One region of the Solibacillus silvestris genome, then DNA from elsewhere that is predicted to be linked to it. Evidence: riboswitches for the same ligand, from Rfam matches in the RefSeq annotation. Region 1 holds a riboswitch; the other holds the start of a gene.

Region 1 (9,406 bases):
TCTAACCTTAGTCAAAGAAAAAAGGTCAGAAACAGCTCTGACCTCTTTTTTGCATCATTTTTATGAAATCGTTACTTCTTCTTGCTTTTTATAGCGCAACACTGGCGTACGTGCAGCGCGTGTTTCGTCTAAACGATTGACTACCGTTGTATGAGGAGCTTCCTGAACCAATGCTGGATTATCGATTGTTTCTTGTGCAATTTGAATCATCGCATCACAGAATGCATCCAATGTTTCTTTCGATTCTGTTTCTGTCGGCTCAATCATAATTCCCTCTTCCACATTCAACGGGAAGTAAACTGTTGGTGGATGGTAGCCGAAGTCAAGCAGACGTTTTGCGATATCTAATGTACGAACGCCCAATTTCTTTTGACGGCGGCCTGACAATACGAATTCATGCTTGCAATGACGGTCATACGGCAAATCATAATGCTCTTCTAAACGACGCATCATGTAGTTTGCATTCAACACTGCATATTCTGTAACTGCTTTTAACCCATCTGGACCCATTGTACGGATGTACGTATATGCGCGTACATTAATGCCGAAGTTACCGTAATATGGTTTTACGCGACCGATCGACTGCGGACGGTTGTAATCGAAGTGGAATGTGCCATCTTCTTTCTTCACCAATACCGGCTTTGGCAAGAATGGGATTAAATCTGCTTTTACCCCTACTGGACCCGAACCTGGACCACCTCCACCATGCGGACCTGTAAATGTTTTATGCAAGTTTAAGTGAACACAGTCAAAGCCCATGTCGCCTGGACGCGCTTTGCTCATTACAGCATTTAAGTTTGCGCCGTCGTAGTAAACTTTACCTCCGACACTATGCACAATTTCAGCCATTTCTATAATATTTTCTTCAAATAATCCTAATGTGTTCGGGTTTGTCAGCATTAATGCAGCTGTATCGGGACCGACAACACGGCGTAAATCGTCTAAATCGACTAAGCCATCCTCGCCTGATTTAATCGTAATTGTTTCAAAGCCAGCCACCGTTGCAGAAGCCGGGTTTGTACCATGTGCCGAATCAGGGACGATTACTTTATTGCGGTGCCCTTCTCCATTTGATTCATGGAATGCACGGATCATCATTAGCGCTGTCCATTCCCCATGTGCACCTGCTGCTGGCTGTAATGTCACTTCATCCATCCCTGTAATTTCTTCCAGTGATGTTTGTAAATCATAAAGCAGCTCCATTGCCCCTTGTACCGTTGACTCATCCTGTAATGGGTGAATATTGGCAAAACCAGAATAACGTGCAACAGTTTCATTAATTTTCGGATTGTATTTCATTGTACATGAACCTAACGGGTAGAAACCTGAGTCTACACCGTGGTTACGGCGTGAAAGTGCTGTATAATGACGCATGATATCTAACTCCGAAACTTCCGGCAGATCAGCTGCTTCCTGGCGTACTAATTCTTTTGGCAAGAGCTCTTCAAGATCAAAGTCAGGTACATCAAGAGCCTCTAGATTGTAGCCGATACGACCTGGCTTTGTAATTTCGAAAATGAGTGATTGGTTTTCGTTATGCATTGTAAGCCCCCATTTCTGCAACTAATTGCTCGATTTCTTCCTTTGTACGAATTTCCGTAACAGCAATTAGTGCATGATTTTCTAATTCCGGATAAACACGACCTAAATCAAAACCGCCAATAATACCTTTTTCGATTAATGCTTTGTTTAACTGTGTTACATTATGTCTCGCATTAACGACGATTTCATTGAAGTGCGCCCCTTGATAAACAACTTCAAAACCAGCTGCTTCAAATGCATTTTTTGCAAATCGTGTTTTCACGATATTTTGTTTCGCCATTTCCTGCATCCCCTGTTTTCCGAGAGCCGTCATTGCAACAGATGAGGCAAGTGCAAGCAATGCTTGGTTGGAGCAAATATTCGATGTCGCTTTATCACGGCGAATATGCTGCTCACGCGCTTGCAATGTTAATACATAACCACGGCGTCCGTCTTGGTCTACTGTTTCTCCAACTAAACGACCTGGCACTTTACGCATTAATTTATTCGTTACGGCGAAGTAACCGCAGTGTGGGCCACCGAACGCTTCCGCGATACCGAATACTTGCGCATCACCTACTGTAATGTCCGCACCTAATTTTCCGGGTGGTGTTAAAACGCCAAGTGCCAATGGGTTGGCAGACACGATAAATAATCCCTTTGCTTCATGTGTAATATCTGCAAGTGGCTGCAGGTTTTCGATTTGACCAAAGAAGTTCGGATATTGCACTATGACACCAGCTGTTTGGTCATCAATCAACCCTTTTAATGCATCGATATCCGTCACACCATCTTTAGCCGGGATTGTTACAACTTCAATTGATTGGCCATATGCATACATTGCGACAACATCTTTATATTCTGGATGTACTGCCCCAGAAATCAATAATTTATTGCGACGTGTATGGCCCGCAGCGAGCATTCCTGCCTCTGCCAACGCTGTACCGCCATCGTACATGGACGAGTTGGCGATATCCATCCCTGTCAGCTCCGCAATCATCGTTTGGAACTCAAAAATCGCCTGCAGCTCACCTTGCGAAATTTCGGGCTGGTAAGGTGTGTATGCTGTATAAAACTCTGAGCGCGATATGACATGATCGACAATAACCGGCTTGTAGTGATTGTAGACACCCGCACCTAAAAACGATACATTGCTTGCTGTATCTTTATTTTTAGCCGCCATTTGAGACAATTCTTTCATTAACGCTGCTTCAGATTTTGCTTCTTTGATTTTATAATTCCCTTGGAAGCGAACTTTTTCCGGTATATCCGCAAAAAGCTCATCGATTGTAGCAACTCCGATACGGTCTAACATTTCTTGCTTGTCTTGTTCCGTCATAGGTAAATAACGATGTTTCATTGTTAACCCTCTTTTCAAAATTTTTATTTACTGCGTTTATAAAATGGTGTTTCCACGATTGCTGCTTTCGCTTTATTTTTGCGAACTTCAATTTCTACTTCAATTCCAACTTCCGCGAATTTTGCGTCAATTAACGCTAAACCGATATTGCGTTTTGTCATCGGCGATTGCGTACCTGTTGTAACTTCGCCAATTTCTACGCCATCTTTGAATACTTTATAGCCATGACGCGGAATTCCTTTGTCGATCATTTCAATGCCGACTGATTTACGTGAAAGTCCCTTTTCTTTTTGTTCAATTAAAGCTTGCTGCCCGATAAATTGCGGGTCTTTTGCCAGTTTCACCGCAAAGCCAATTCCAGCTTCGAGCGGAGATATATCTTTTGATAGTTCTTGACCATATAATGGTAAGCATGCTTCAAAGCGCAATGTATCGCGAGCACCTAAACCGGCTGCTACAACTCCCTTGTCTTTTCCGGCTTCTAAAATTTTGTTCCAAAGGTCAACAATCGCCTGTGGTGTGCCGTAAATTTCAAAACCGTCTTCACCTGTATAGCCTGAGCGGGATACAAGCACGGAATGTCCGCCTACATCTACATTATCTTGGAATTTGAAATATTTAATTGTCGCCAAATCCATAGATGTCAGCTTCTGTAACACTTCCTGCGACAAAGGGCCTTGCAGTGCGATTTGGGCATATTCATCTGAAGCATTGGTAATTTTCACATCACCTTCTAGATGCTGCTGCAGCCATTCAAAGTCTTTTTCAATATTAGCCGCATTCACACAAAGCAAATAACGGTCATCCGCTAAACGATATGTTAATAAATCGTCTACAACACCGCCGCTTTCATAGCATAATGCGCTATATTGCGCACCGCCAATTGCAATTTTGGAAATATCATTTGAAAGCATCTTTTGTAAATACGAAAGCGCATCCGGTCCTTCCACAAAAATTTCGCCCATATGGGAAACATCAAAAAGGCCAGCTCGGTTTCGCACTGCATCATGTTCTTCCTTGATTGAAGAAAATTGCACCGGTAATTCCCAACCACCAAAATCGATTGTTTTCCCACCATATTTTGCATATTCATCAAAAAGTGGTGTACGTTTTAATTCATTTGCCATGTTCATGTCCTCCTTAAGTATGTATGATTGTAGACCGATCATTTGAAAAGGGAACTGTATTTTGCATAAATATAACGCGAAACACTGCCTTTTTTATAGACTTTTCAGAAAGCAACTGCTTTCTTCTCCATAAAAAAAGACAGACGAATCCCTTTTCCGAGATTCTCTGTCCTTGCACCTGAAAGTTACACCTAAGTTTGATTATCTATCACATTTTAGGCTTTCCCCGTTGGTGGCTGCAATAAATTCCATGCAGCGCTCTCCAGAGTTGCGTCCAATACGAGTCTTTTTGCCTGAGAGATTCATAGCTGCGCTATTTGCTCCTTCGGCGACGTGACTTCACGTTCTCTCCCCGTACCATCATCCGCGTCAGTTTCTTTAACTAAATTTATAACTTAACTCTTAGCAATATCCTAACATTGAACACATTGAAAACGCAATCTTTTTTTGTTTTTAGTTAAAACACGAATTATATCAAAGAAATAATAGAAATCATTCGCCTTTCAGTCTGTTTACTTGGAAAGCAATATATTCGACAATTTGCCTTAACGTTCTACTTGCCGTAAGCACTTGTATATGGCCTGCTTCCCTATAAAACTTTCTGCGATAGTAATACAGCTCTTCTAACTCCTCTTCTGTAGATTTCTGTACAATGGGGCGGTTTTTGTCATTGCGGATGCGCATATAAATGTCCTCAAATTTTGCATCCAGAAAAAAAACAAGGCCTGTATGACGCATAATTTTACGGTTCTCTTCGTTAACTGCCACTCCACCACCTGTTGCGATAATGCATGCTTCATCACGGAAACTTTTTAAAAAATCCGTCTCGATTTCCCGGAAATGCGCTTCTCCGTATTTCTCGAAAATTTCTGGAATCGTCATTCCTTGCTGCCGGACAATTTCATGGTCCATATCGTAATAAGGCATTTTCAAGAAATAACTTAAACGTCTACCAATCGCACTCTTTCCGCATCCCATAAATCCAACTAAATATATTTTTCGCATGCTGTTCACCTTCTTCTAATTACGAGCTACTCAATTCATACCATCTTCCGTGTAATTGCAGCCGAATTTGGCTTTGTGTTCAGGACCTCAAGCCGTGGGTCAGACAACTGTTGCCGCATCATTCGACAACAGCTGTCTTCCTTTATCGGAATACATGCCCAAATTCGTCATATTACCGGGGCTTTCACTTCTTTTCAATAAATGCTTGTACTATTGCTAATAGAGAGGAATACTTGCATTCACTTTCCCGTCTATCGGAATAGGTGCCCTCTACTGAAAAGAGTTGAACTTCAATGAGTATTTAGTATGTTTATCGTAGCACGAACGTAAATAGATTCCAACGAATTATAAATTTTTAGTTGGGCAAAAAATGCATTCGTATATAAAATTGCAGCCCCCGTAACAATAAATAATAACAGTACGGCCAATAAAAATAACGCGCCTCTTTCATTCCGGAGCCATTGGTAAGACGAGCGCTCTTTGTCGCTCGGTTCCATCCTGCATCACCACTTTCATATTTATTTCATGTCCTGCAACATGTAAATGCCAATTGCGAACATGCGGCAGCATTATTTCATTCCCGCCTTTATTCGATCTTTTCCGTAAATGGTGCTCTGATTTATCAAATATAAATAGCCGATCACTTGGATCATTCAAAATTTCAAGTTGCAATTTGTTTGAATCCAATATTTTTCCGGATGCCGAGTTCATATTATATTGATGCAAATCATAAATGAAAAATTCCCAATTCACATCATCGTTCATTTGTTGTAATTGCTGAATATCCCGCACCCAGACGAAGATAAGAAGACTGATCGAAGCGAATAAAAAGAAGACGGCTAATTGAAACAGACTTTCCAATAATGTAAATCCTCTCTCGTTCAATCTGCTTCTGATCATACGCATAGCTCCTCTTCCAGCCCATCTGCTTCAAACATGACACAAATATGGCTGCCATCATAAACCCAACTGAACAGAGTATCATCAATTTGCTGTATTCCCGAATATTCTCCATATCTCGCATATTTCAGCGCACCGATGAAAGCGGCCTCCGCTGCATGTGCTTGCACTTTTTGAACCGCGATTTGCTGCTTCATATTATACGTGAGGGGAATGATCGTCGAAGAGAGAAAAAATAAAATGACGACCGCTAACAATGTTTCCACAAGTGTTATGCCCTGTTGCCCCATGAAAAACCTCCTTATCCAAAATTCTTCCTTTCCCGATATTAATCGAGTACTGATAGCTCACATTTTCGAAATGATAGGTTAGCCTGCCGAATGCCTGAACATTTCCTCTCGTATTAAAGATGAGGCTAGAGCCGGGCGTCGACAAAAATAATTCAACATGGCGGGGTAAACGTTGGTCATACAAATGTACAGGCTGATTGCGTTCCTTTATTATGATGCGATTACAATTTACGACTTGAAAGCTATGCGGGCTTCCCGTTTCGATCGAGCTCAGCTGTGCCATTCTTATTAACAATTCGTTTTGACTCATGACTTGTTTCTCCGTATAGTCGACTAATGGCTCATGGGAAAAATATAAAATTGCAGATTGAACAATTAAAAAAATTGCCAGGACAACAAGCATTTCCAAAAGCGTAAATCCTCGTTCATCGTTCAATAATGCTTTTATTCTATGTTTTATCGGACTCATTGGAATCACGCTTCTTCGATGGACCGATCACTTTCCCATCTTCTATTTGTATTTGTGTATTATCCGGGCACCTCAAATCCTCTTCGACAATATACTTTTCATTTACTAAATCGGAAATCGAGCTTGGGTATTCCTTTTTGTCCAGTTTATAAGCCTCCACTTGCCCTTGCAGCATTAGAATATATGCATCGCATCCTTTTTCATCAATTGAAGCGAAATGCCGTGATACATTTGGTATAGTCACTAATATTAAGATCGAAATAATCAATAGCACTACAAGCATTTCTACTAGCGTAAATCCTTTTTCATTTTTCATCTATTTCACCTCTTCTTATATAAAGTCGATTACATCATACATAGGAATCAAAATGCTTAAATATGCGGCAATTACACAAATAGCGATAATAATGAAAAGCAGGGGCTGGATGATCGCCAATAAACGTTCGATTATTTTTTGGAGCTTTTCATCAAGAAGCTCGCAATATAAGATCAGTTCCCGCCCTAATAATCCACTTGCCTCGCCATGTGCAATGAAATGCTCAAATTTCGGGTAAAAATAGCCGACAACTTCCGCCGCACGCGCCAAAGAATCACCGATCAGTATGCGCTGCTGCAAAGTATTGGCAATGTATGCAATTTGCTTTTGATGCTGCTGGGATTTTAAATGGTCGAATGCATTTTGCAAGGAAAACCCTGCCAATAATAAATTGCCTAAATGACGGGAAAACTGCCTCGTCAATATTAAACGCCAAAAAAGGCTGATGAATGGGAGCTTAAATAAAATATGGAGTTGCAAGTCTATGCGTTTCTTTCGCACATATAAAACAAAACCCAAGAAAACAATGCATAGTACTAATGCTGCACCGACAATATAGTCTGGCATATGGAGGAAAAATGTCGACCATTGAATACTTGCTGACACTTCTTCATTCACCCTTGATGTCACGACAGATGATATATTCGGCAAGAAATACGTCCGAAATGCCAAAAACAGCATAATCAAAAATGAAAATAAGACGAGCGGATACGACATCACCTTTAATAGTTTCGCCTTCGCTTGTTGTTGAAAAGCGAGCTGTTTTGCGACAATTTGAATGGATTCGCTCAATCTCCCTGTCATTTCCGCCAATTCAATCGTTACTAAATATTGCTTGTCCAGACATAAAAACTGAAAAACCTGTGTCGCACTGCCTCCACTATGCAAAATATTTGAGATTTCTTGCTGAATGGGTTCATAATGTTTTACATGATAAGGAAGCAGCATCTCAATACTATGCGCAAATGTATATCCTTCGTTTAACAATGTGGAAATGCGTTGGAGCAATGTAGGAAATTCGGAAGGCTTGATGATCGCTTTTTGAAGCAAAGCTGTGGATTGGACATGTCTAAGTAGAGGTATATTCATAGCAATCTCCTTGCAATTTTGCTATTTGTCCGGCGAATGTTTCGTCAAATGGCAATGTATAGCTTCTTGCATTTGAAATGGAGTCAATCGCCGCCTTTAACTGTTCATCTGTCAAAAATTCAAAAATCGCTTTATAGCCTATGTCATTCGTTTCTATTAAGCGCTGCGAGACGATTGCCCTTAACATTTGCCTCATCTCCTCTAACGAAACTGATAGATCATTGAGCCGATAAATACAATTAACAGTATCTTTTGCATGAATAGTCGATATGACCAAATGTCCCGAAAACGCTGCTTCCATTGCGACTTTTGCCGTCTCCCTGTCGCGGATTTCGCCAAGCATGATCACTTCAGGAGAATGCCGTAATATCGCTTTTAAACCGGCGGAATACGTAATGCCCGCACGTTCGTTCACTTGGATTTGCAAAAGCTGTTCCTGCGCGCTTTCAACCGGGTCTTCCAATGAAATAACATGTCGCGACAAATGATGTGCACAATAATGCAACAATGAATACAATGTCGTCGTTTTGCCAGTCCCTGTAGCCCCGCTAATTAATATTAATCCACTTTCCATTTGTGCCAGCTTATACAGCTGCTCAACACTTTCCTGAAAATGACATATGGTTTGCAATGGTAATGTGTAGTTTTGGCGCAGAATTCGGATCGCTAAACTTTCTTTATAAAAACTGGATGGCAATGTTGAAATTCGGAAAGCATACATCGAAGGATCAATAAACTTTTGAAAGGCGCCGCTTTGAGGTTTTCGTTTTTCACTAATATCGAGGGAAGATAAAAATTTGAAATAGGAAATCATGCGAGTGGCAAGCTCGGCAGGCAGCTCATCTGCTTTTTCAAACCGGCCGTACTTTCTCAGCAGAAGATCATAGCAAACTTCTCTAGGTATTAAATGAATATCTGTTGCTTCCAGTTTCGCCGCATTCGCCAAGAGCCCCAAACATTTTTGTTCAATGATAGATTGCTGCTCGATTGAAATCACCTCTTCAACTATATATTTTATTCTTATTGCAATTATAGAACGGTATATGGAAAATTTACATAAAAATGCAGAAAATTTCTTTTTATAGGATATTTTCTATTAAAATTAACAAATTTGAAGGCGATTCATGTAGAATAATAGAAAAGTAGGTTTTTTATTTTAATTTTCAGCAAGGTGGAGGTGAACAATATGATACATCCAATCAAGATTACTAGTACACTAGCAGACGAAACACGATTTTCCATTTATGAATATATGCTGCAGTATAAACAATATGTTTCCGTCCAGGAAATTGCCGAACAATTTGGAATCCACTCAAATGTGGCACGTTT
Region 2 (9,406 bases), on a different contig from region 1:
TATTAGGTAAACTGCAGTAAATGGCATTATGAAGCAATTAACCCCCATTATGCAAATACAGGTAAGCCTAAATTGAAAAAGCATCGAAAAGAACAATCCGGGCCTCTTCTATGGAAGCCCGGATTCTTTTCCCTATTTTTTTCGAATTGCGTATAAAATGAACAATAAAACAAACCATAACGGAGTAAGCATTAAAGATGTTCTAGTATATTCCGAAACACCCATAATGACTAATAAAAACACAAAGAACGCCAATATTGCATAATTGATAAACGGTGTCAGCGGTGCCTTGAAAATCGATTTTGCGTGCAATTGCGGGTGACGCTTTTTATAGACAATATGTGAAATTAAAATGATGCTCCATACCCAAATAAAGCATATTGCACTAATCGTCGTGACAATATTAAACGCATCATCAGGCATGAAATAACTAAGCAATGCCCCGATCGACACAACTACCGCCGAAAAGAGCAAGCCATTTTGCGGTACGGCATTTTTATTCAATCGGCTGAATGGTGCTGGTGCTTGCTTATTGTTTCCTAAGCTAAACAACATACGACTTGTCGAGAACATCCCGCTATTTCCCGCAGACGCTGCCGATGTCAGCACAACAAAGTTGATCAAACCCGCTGCAATCGGTATTCCCACCAACGCAAAAACCTGCACAAACGGCGAGCTCGCTGCACTTAGCGTATTCCAAGGGTTGATCGTTAAAATGACAAATAACGCCCCAACATAAAACAATAAAATGCGAATTGGTATTTTATTGATGGCTGATGGTATATTCTTTTGGGGATTGGCCGTTTCCGCTGCCGATACACCGACAAGCTCCACACCGACAAAAGCAAATACAACCATTTGGAATGCCATTAAAAAGCCAAATGCGCCATTCGGAAACAATCCGCCGTGCTCCCAAAGATTCGCTACGGCAACCTTCCCTGTTTCTGTTTCAAAACCGATGATCAACAAGACGATGCCGATTGCAATGAGAGCGACAATCGTAATAATTTTAATAAGGGCAAACCAGAACTCCAATTCACCAAATAATTTTACAGTCAGCAAATTCAGTGCCAGAAGACCGACTAAGCATGCAATTGCCGGCACCCATTGCGGAATATTAAACCAATATTGCGTATACATCCCGACCGCAATAATATCCGCCATAGCGGTCATAATCCAGCAAAACCAATACGTCCACCCTGTCACATAGCCTGCCCAATCTCCCAAATATTCTGTCGCAAACTCCGTGAACGATGAATAGCCGCCTTTTGACAAAAGCAATTCACCAAGTGCACGCATAACGAAAAACAGTGCAGTTCCAACGATTAAATACGCAAAAATAATAGATGGCCCTGCAAGTGAAATCGCTTTTCCCGAGCCTAAAAATAACCCCGTTCCGATTGTTCCTCCAATCGCGATTAATTGAACATGACGATTTTTAAGATCGCGCTTCAATTCATGTTGTTCCAAAACGATTCCCTCCAAAGGATAAATATTTTGTCTGCTTATTCGCAGCGCAAAATAATAAGTAAAACAACGCGGTCCATCAATCGAATTTTCTGAAAATAAAAAAGGGGCCGATAAAAATATCAGCCCTGTTAAATAAGAATAATAACGTCTCTCATTACTCTTCTGTCCTTTTGCCTGAGATTATGAACCCTTCGGCGACGCGTTATACGCGCTCTCTCCAGAAACTGCTCCCGTCAGTAGTGTCATCCACGACGATCTTCGCTTGATATATATGCAATTATTTGCCCATAAGTTGTCGGCATCTTCCAACTTCCTATAGATCGCGTTCAATACTATTATTGTACGATAACTAATACTATCAATTATTGTCATCCGATACAATGCTCTTAAAATGCAAATCTACAAATGACTAGCAATTTGCCTATATTTCCACTATTATGCATCCCTATTACAGAAAATTTCCGCTAAAAAAATATTACACCGAAAATAATGAATCTATCATTTTCAGTGTAATATTCAATACTTATTTATTATGAAGGAATTGGTAGCTCCTCGTATTGTTTGAAACTGTATTTACGCGCAGTTCACGCTTTCTGATTTTTATTGCAGCTTATCCTGAACAATTGAATCATCTTCATACGATGTGCGATTAATATCAATCAGCTTTCCTTGTTTCGTATCCGTTTTTTCCATTTTCACAACATATGTGTTCGGCAAGGCTATGTCTGTACACGCAATTTCGTCCTTTTTTCGAATATTTTCATGATAATTTAACTTGATGATCAGCGTTTCCTCTTCTTTATCAATATATTCAAGCTCTCTTCCGCAGCCATCCGAATATGCTGTGACGAAAAGAGCTTCCTCTGTTTCAAAATCGATTGCCGGAACAGAGTCAAATCCGAAAATTTCCGCCCATGCTGTATAAAGCTTCTCGTCTTGCACGATTGAAATGCTTGTACCGACTTCTGGGGGAATCGAATCTAATTGAAACAATAATTCATATTGAACTTCATTGCTTTTCGTTCCGCCTTGATCATCATTTTCATTTTCTTTATTGTCTGTTTGTTCTTGGTCAACAGGTTCTGACGAATTTGTCTGTTCATTCATATTACACGCTGCAAGTAAAAATATTATGCTAACAACTATATAAGGAAACCATTTTTTCAATGTAATTCACCTCGTTTCTTTCATACATTAGTCGTATGAAAGAAACAAAAGTTACGAAATTCAATATTATTGCGCAAAAATATATTGTTTAGGACAGTTTTTCAATCAAAATTCATTTTAAGTGCGTTATATTGTTTTCCAATATAAGTATATCCTTGTTTTGTATACATTTCCCTAGGCGTATCCTTTCCATCCGCTACTAAAATAATCACCTTCCGCTCATAGTTTTCCATAATATATTGTTGCATCGTTGTGCCGATCCCTTGACGCTGAAATTGCGGACTTACGAAAAAGTTATCGATTTCTGCAGTTTTTTGTGATTCAATGACATCGACAATACCAACAACCCGTTCATCGATCAATGCGATAAATTGCTGTTTGCGGTGCTGCTCAAAGTCCCTTTTCAACATGGCACGCTTTCCGTTCGCATAGCTTTCTCCCCATTGTAGATCTTCTTCATATTGCAAAGCTAAATAGGAATCGATTGTACGTGCTGTAACAGGTTCGATTTTTACAGAAGGATGAATTCTTTCTTTCGTAAATACATTTGGCTGGATCGCATACATTTCCAAAATTCCAATATTAAACTGCTGCGACGAAAAATATTGGCGAATATAAAAAGGGAGTTCCACGTCTTGTGGAAAGACGAACTTTAAAAATTTTTGCCTTCTTGATCGCTGGAACTTCGTTAAATAAAACTGTGTCTCTTTCAATTCCTGCAGCGTAGGCAATCTTCTGAAATATACAAAATTGCTATCATACCTATCTTTTATTTCATCGAGTTTATAATGCTTAAAAAGCTCCGTTTCTTTTTCGATTTCCGCGAAAATATGAATGTCTTGAAATGAAAAATTCACGTCGTAACCTCACTTTCGGACTTTATATATAATTATTCCCCTCTCATCATAGCACAATTATACAAAGCTTCGACTGTGGCGCATTGTAGAAACAGCGCAAATATCCATTAATTCGATTTTCATGAATACGTCAAATAATCTAATAATTCAGCAAGTACGCTTTTATGATAATTTAGCGTATAATGTAGTTGTTTATCCAACTATTACACAATTCTCTTGGAGGGTTCGTACAAATGAGTACACGTATTGAAAAAGACTTTTTAGGCACATTGGAAATTCCAAAGGACGTATATTACGGCGTTCAAACAACTCGTGCATTAGAAAACTTCCCAATCACTAAAATGACAATGCACCCAGAATTAATCCGTGCATTTGCCATCGTGAAAAAAAGTTCAGCACTTGCAAATGCAGCAATCGGCAAATTGGATCAAACAATTGCCAATGCAATTGCGCAAGCATCTGACGACATTATTAAAGGGCATTTACACGATCAATTCGTTGTAGACCCGATTCAAGGCGGCGCCGGCACTTCCATGAATATGAATGCCAACGAAGTCATCGCAAATCGCGCATTAGAAATTTTAGGGGAAGAAAAAGGTACTTATTCAATCATTAGTCCTAACAGCCATGTTAATATGGCCCAATCAACAAATGATGCCTTCCCATCGGCTATCCATATCGCAACAGTGACAACTTTGGACAATTTGATTATGGCGATGGAAGTCATGCGTGATAGCTTCATCCAAAAATCAGTGGAATTCGATTCGATTGTTAAAATGGGGCGCACACATTTACAAGATGCGGTTCCGGTTCGATTAGGCCAAGAATTTGGCGCATACGCTGCAGTGGTGGCGCGTGATATCGCACGCATTAAAAAAGCGCAGCAAACGATGCTTCAAATCAACATTGGGGCAACAGCTATTGGTACAGGCTTAAATGCGGACCCGGAGTATATGAAATTGGCAGTAGAAAATATTGCCGCTTATAGTGGTTTCCCGTTCGTGAAAGTGGATAATTTAATCGATGGTACACAAAATACGGATACATATGCTGAAGTATCATCCATGTTAAAAATCGCCATGATGAATATGTCGAAAATTTGTAATGATCTACGCTTAATGGCTTCAGGGCCGAAAGCAGGTTTTGCAGAAATCCGTTTACCTGAGCGCCAACCTGGTTCATCGATTATGCCAGGGAAAGTGAATCCTGTTATGCCGGAATTGATTAACCAGATCGCGTTCCAAGTAATCGGCAATGATGTGACGATTTCCCTTGCATCTGAAGCAGGTCAATTCGAACTGAATGTTATGGAGCCTGTTTTAGTGTTCAACTTATTGCAATCAATTGAAATTATGACGAACGGCTTTACTGTATTCACAAAATACTGCTTGGACCATATCGAAGCGAATGAAGCGCGTTTACATGATTTTGTAGAGCGTTCAATAGGTGTAGTAACAGCTTTGGCACCTCATTTAGGCTACGAGCGCTCAAGCCAGATTGCCCGTGAAGCACTTCATAGCGGAAAATCTGTACGTGAACTTTGCCTTGAATACAACTTCTTTACTGTAGAGCAATTGGATATTATATTAAACCCGTTCGAATTAACACAGCCAGGTATTGCAGGCGAACGTGCATTGGAAAAAAAATAATGGATTGAAAAAAAGCTCCCATGGGAAATTGACTTCTCATCGGAGCTTCTTTATTTAAGCAAACAGAATTTCCTTTGCCAGCGAAATGGCGCGTTTACTTACTTCCAATCTGTCGCCATCTGCATTTTGCTTCACGACGTCATTGTTTTCATCAAAAATGGATTTCAACTGCTTTTTCGGTTTAACACCGACCATCAATTGAGCTATTTCAGACTGCCCACTGCGCAATTCTTCTTGTGATAGCCCCACATTTCCGGAGTCCCCGATTTTAGGAAAGGGGATTGTTTGCTCCTGCTGTGTTTTGCGACGTGTTTGATTTTGCAAGCCTGTGCTTCCGGCTCCAACAGAACGAATCATGAATTATCCCCCCTCTTTCGCTTTTTTATCTTTTCCGCGCGTATGTACATTAACTCGGCCTGGAATAACATAAGCGCTATGGCGGCTATTAATAAAATGACTATCCAAATACCCATTTCGCTTCCTCTTTTCCATCGCTAATACCACTTTACTAAATGAGCGGAATGATACAAGATGAAAAAAGGGCTAGTTTTATTGTAAAACTGTATAAGCATATTGAAGATAAAATTACCCTTTCCCTTTTTGCACATCTACATCCGCATGAATATCAATATGCTGCAATGCTTGAGTTGCCAATTGATCGGCTTCCGCATTTAGTTTACGATCGATAAACTCGTATTGCGGACGAATTCCGAGCCTTTGCAGTTTTGCATCGATTTTATCCGCCCATGCTGACAGCGTTGTATCAGTTACAGCCCATTCTCCGTTCATTTCATTAATAACGACTTGGGAATCGCCGAAGATCGCAACCGTTTGATGATGCACACCCATTTCTTCAAGTTGCTCGATTGCGAGATTCAGGGCCGCATATTCCGCTTCATTGTTTGACATCAAATATTCAGCTAATCGGTTTGTGCGCAATCGGCAATTTTTTCCGTTTTGCTTATAGTAGATGACAACACCTAAGCCAGCTAGCTTTTCCTCACGATTGAAACCGCCGTCAAAATATACCTTTACTTCAGAAGGCTCGGTTTCAAGCTCTTTTAAATACTTTTTCAATTCTTTGAATGTCCATGTACTTTCATGCTCATCTGTTAAAACAACGGATTTCAGACGCCCGGTTTTTTGCAAATCCTCGACGATTGTATACACATGGGCAGCAGGCATCGCTTCACTTCTCCATGTGATTTCCTGTTTTGCAGGTGTGATATATTGCCATTCAATCATTAGCTTCAATAGCCTCTCCCCTTCCATTTGTCACATGTTCTGTATTCGCTTTAAAGAATCTGTTAATACATAGTGTAAATATAAGTATTCCTATTATTAACGGCGGCGAAACGAAAAGCCAAAATTCAGCGCCGCCAATTTTCACTTTGAGGAAAATCGAGATGATTATCGGCTGTACTACGCAAAAAAGGAGACTCGCTAAGAAAAAAGCTCGCTTATTAAAATGTTTGCGCACCATATACAACAAATAATACCACGGCACAATCACAAAACAATAGGCTGGCAGAACATATAAAACAACTGTGACAGCTGCACCGAACGTCATCGATTCATTTGCATAAGGAAATGTATAGCTAATAAAAACAAACACAGCCACAACATAAGGCAAAAAGCCCGAAAAAATAATTTGCCAACTTTTCATCATGCTGCCCCCCATTTTTCATAATTATACCAAATCGGCTTTCTCTATACAAAAACCGCTCAAACGGGTATATTACAATGGGTGATAAAATGAATATAAAATTTTACGAAAATAATGAAAAACGGCTAATTGGCGTGACATTGAAGGATGACTCATTTGGCGAGGAAAATAATATGGCGTTGCATGTCTGTAAAAACGAAGCACATATTATAGAAAACCGTCAACAACTTGCCGCACTTTTACAGGCAGATCTTTCGAATTTTGTTTGTGCAAATCAAACACATAGCGCCAACTTTTTCCGTGTAGAAAAATCCGATATCGGAAAAGGGGCAACAGACAAATCGACAGCCATTGCAAATACGGATGCATTGTATACGTACGAACCGAATATTGTCATCTCCAGTTTTACAGCAGATTGCGTCCCTGTGCTCTTTTACAGCGAAAAATCGGATGTAATCGGTGCTGTCCACTCTGGCTGGCAAGGAACGGTAAAAGAAATTTCTTTAAAATTATTTCAGCATTTAAAACAGGCGGAAAATTGTGATTTACACCATGTGAAAGTGATAATCGGGCCTGCCATTAGCCAGGAAAAATTTGAAGTAGATTCGGATGTGCAGGAGAAATTCCAGACGCTGGGCTATGCGGATGAATATATATATTGGAATGACCAAACACATAAATACCATATTGACAACCAGCTTACGGTGAAAAAGCAATGTGTCCTTGCAGGGGTGCCGGAAGAGAATATTTCGATTGATCCATTATGTACATTTAAAAGCGGCAATGGATTTTCCTATCGCCAGGATCGTGAAACAGGCCGACATTTAAGCTTTATAATGCGAAAAGAATCATAACGGTTGACAGGAGTTGAATTTAAAAAGGGATGCATTAAACAAGCGGATTTTAATGCATCTCCCTTTATGAGTCCGTTTGCGGCCATCGTTGCTGGATATAACTTTTCATTTTTACACAATTACATATACATAATCAACTTTTCCGTGTCTCCCTTATTCAAACTATTGAATGGCTTTCAAGCAAAACGGCCGCAAAAATATCAGAAAAAATTCATGACTTTTTAATAATTTATTACTATTTTTTTCTAAAGCCGTGGTAGTATAAAACTATATAAAGGAAATTTAGGGGGACTTAATTTTGACAAGTACTACTGAAGTAAGCTTTGATCCATTTTTACAGCATATTATCCAATTTGCGCCGATGCTAAAAAAACTGTTTACTGCAGACGTTTTAATTTCGATTTCAGATTTAGAAAAAGTGGTCATGCAAATCGAATCAAAAGAAATAAATAGCGGTAATGGTGAAAATCGGCTTTTGACTCCACAAGATCCGATGCTGCAAGTTATGAAAAATAATCGGGCTCAAACATTAGATATTCCAAAAGAATATTATGGCATGGATTTAAAAATCGCATTCGTGCCTTTAGTGAATGGAGCGGGGAAAGTCGTTGGTTGTTTAGCTGTAAGTACGAGTGTTCAAAATCGCGCTGATTTAGTCGATATTGCCGATAAATTCGCGGTTTCCTCCGAGGAAATCGGCGCTTCCACAGTCGAATTATCTTCCTCTGCCGAAAACCTGTCCGAATATATGCAGAACATCTCGAAGGCACAGGAAAATTTAACACATCAAGTGAATGATTCAGCAAAAATTTTGGAGATGATTAATACTGTCGCTAAAAGCACACGTATTTTAGGTTTCAATGCCGGTATTGAAGCTGCACGTTCTGGCGAGCATGGGAAAGGTTTCTCTGTCGTTGCGAAAGAAATTACAAAGCTGGCCGACCAAAGCGGCGAGGCGGTCAATGAAATTCGTCAGTTATTGGAAGCGATGAAAAATAAAGTCGCTGAAGTTTCCCAATCGGTGGAAAGCACAATGCATATTACAGACGCTCAGAGCAATGCCATTCATGAAATTTCAAATTCAATTAAACAACTAACAGAAGTTGCGGAAAAAATAGATGAATTGGCGCAAAAAATTTAGTTAACGAAATAGGGTTGAAACTCTTTATCTAGAGAGCATCAACCCTATTATTTTTCATAAATACCGTAGTGGAATTTTGCAGTTAAACGGACGTCGCGTTCAAAGCGGTACCGTTCAAACAAACTCGATTTGTAATGCGCTTTTAAAACAACGCGGCTTTTCGCTACACGCTTCGCTTCAGCTACCCATTCACCCGTCAGTGCGATATGTTTCCCTGCATGGCGGAGCGCTTCAAAATTTGTGGATTCCTCGATTACTTCTTCAAACATCGGGTCCATATACACAACGTCAAAGCTGTCATTCCCTTGCTTTTGCAAAAACTGCAGTGCATTTGTATGGACGACTTCAATATTACGCATACATGCCGTTAAAGGAAGTTCTGCCGTGTCATATGTTTTCATTCCTGTTTTCACGATAAACGCTACATTTTCATCCGCTTCAAGCCCAATCACTTTTCCGTCTTCGCCAACTGCATAGGCTGCCAATAAACTATCAGAGCCAATTCCAAGCGTGCAATCCAAAAATGTATCCCCTTCCTGTAAAGCACATGCCGCAAGCAAAGGATCCTCTTCTCCGCGGGCTACCCGTTTCAGGCGGAATGC

Evidence for each region. Region 1 has a riboswitch for glycine ahead of gcvT (glycine cleavage system aminomethyltransferase GcvT). Riboswitches for the same ligand answer to the same signal wherever they lie in the genome.
Region 2: another riboswitch for glycine. It lies ahead of ACTHOQ_RS00120 (amino acid permease); the one in region 1 lies ahead of gcvT (glycine cleavage system aminomethyltransferase GcvT).

The regions. Positions count from the first base shown of each region.
Region 1 is NZ_JBQCJW010000037.1:5,670-15,075, reverse strand. Features, by position in the region: gene gcvPB (aminomethyl-transferring glycine dehydrogenase subunit GcvPB) at 61-1,542, opposite strand; gene gcvPA (aminomethyl-transferring glycine dehydrogenase subunit GcvPA) at 1,535-2,881, opposite strand; gene gcvT (glycine cleavage system aminomethyltransferase GcvT) at 2,905-4,008, opposite strand; glycine riboswitch at 4,173-4,276, opposite strand; glycine riboswitch at 4,280-4,372, opposite strand; gene ACTHOQ_RS16415 (shikimate kinase) at 4,501-5,013, opposite strand; gene comGF (competence type IV pilus minor pilin ComGF) at 5,461-5,913, opposite strand; gene ACTHOQ_RS16405 (pilus assembly FimT family protein) at 5,910-6,203, opposite strand; gene ACTHOQ_RS16400 (prepilin-type N-terminal cleavage/methylation domain-containing protein) at 6,112-6,672, opposite strand; gene comGC (competence type IV pilus major pilin ComGC) at 6,653-6,988, opposite strand; gene comGB (competence type IV pilus assembly protein ComGB) at 7,004-8,077, opposite strand; gene comGA (competence type IV pilus ATPase ComGA) at 8,058-9,074, opposite strand; gene ACTHOQ_RS16380 (helix-turn-helix transcriptional regulator) at 9,264-9,406, shown strand, end outside.
Region 2 is NZ_JBQCJW010000001.1:23,608-33,013, forward strand. Features, by position in the region: gene ACTHOQ_RS00115 (hypothetical protein) at 1-20, shown strand, start outside; gene ACTHOQ_RS00120 (amino acid permease) at 133-1,470, opposite strand; glycine riboswitch at 1,623-1,701, opposite strand; gene ACTHOQ_RS00125 (dehydrogenase) at 2,071-2,577, opposite strand; gene ACTHOQ_RS00130 (GNAT family N-acetyltransferase) at 2,739-3,494, opposite strand; gene aspA (aspartate ammonia-lyase) at 3,728-5,143, shown strand; gene ACTHOQ_RS00140 (DNA primase) at 5,198-5,500, opposite strand; gene ACTHOQ_RS00145 (reverse transcriptase-like protein) at 5,729-6,397, opposite strand; gene ACTHOQ_RS00150 (ATPase) at 6,381-6,809, opposite strand; gene pgeF (peptidoglycan editing factor PgeF) at 6,899-7,663, shown strand; gene ACTHOQ_RS00160 (methyl-accepting chemotaxis protein) at 7,962-8,804, shown strand; gene ACTHOQ_RS00165 (class I SAM-dependent methyltransferase) at 8,852-9,406, opposite strand, start outside.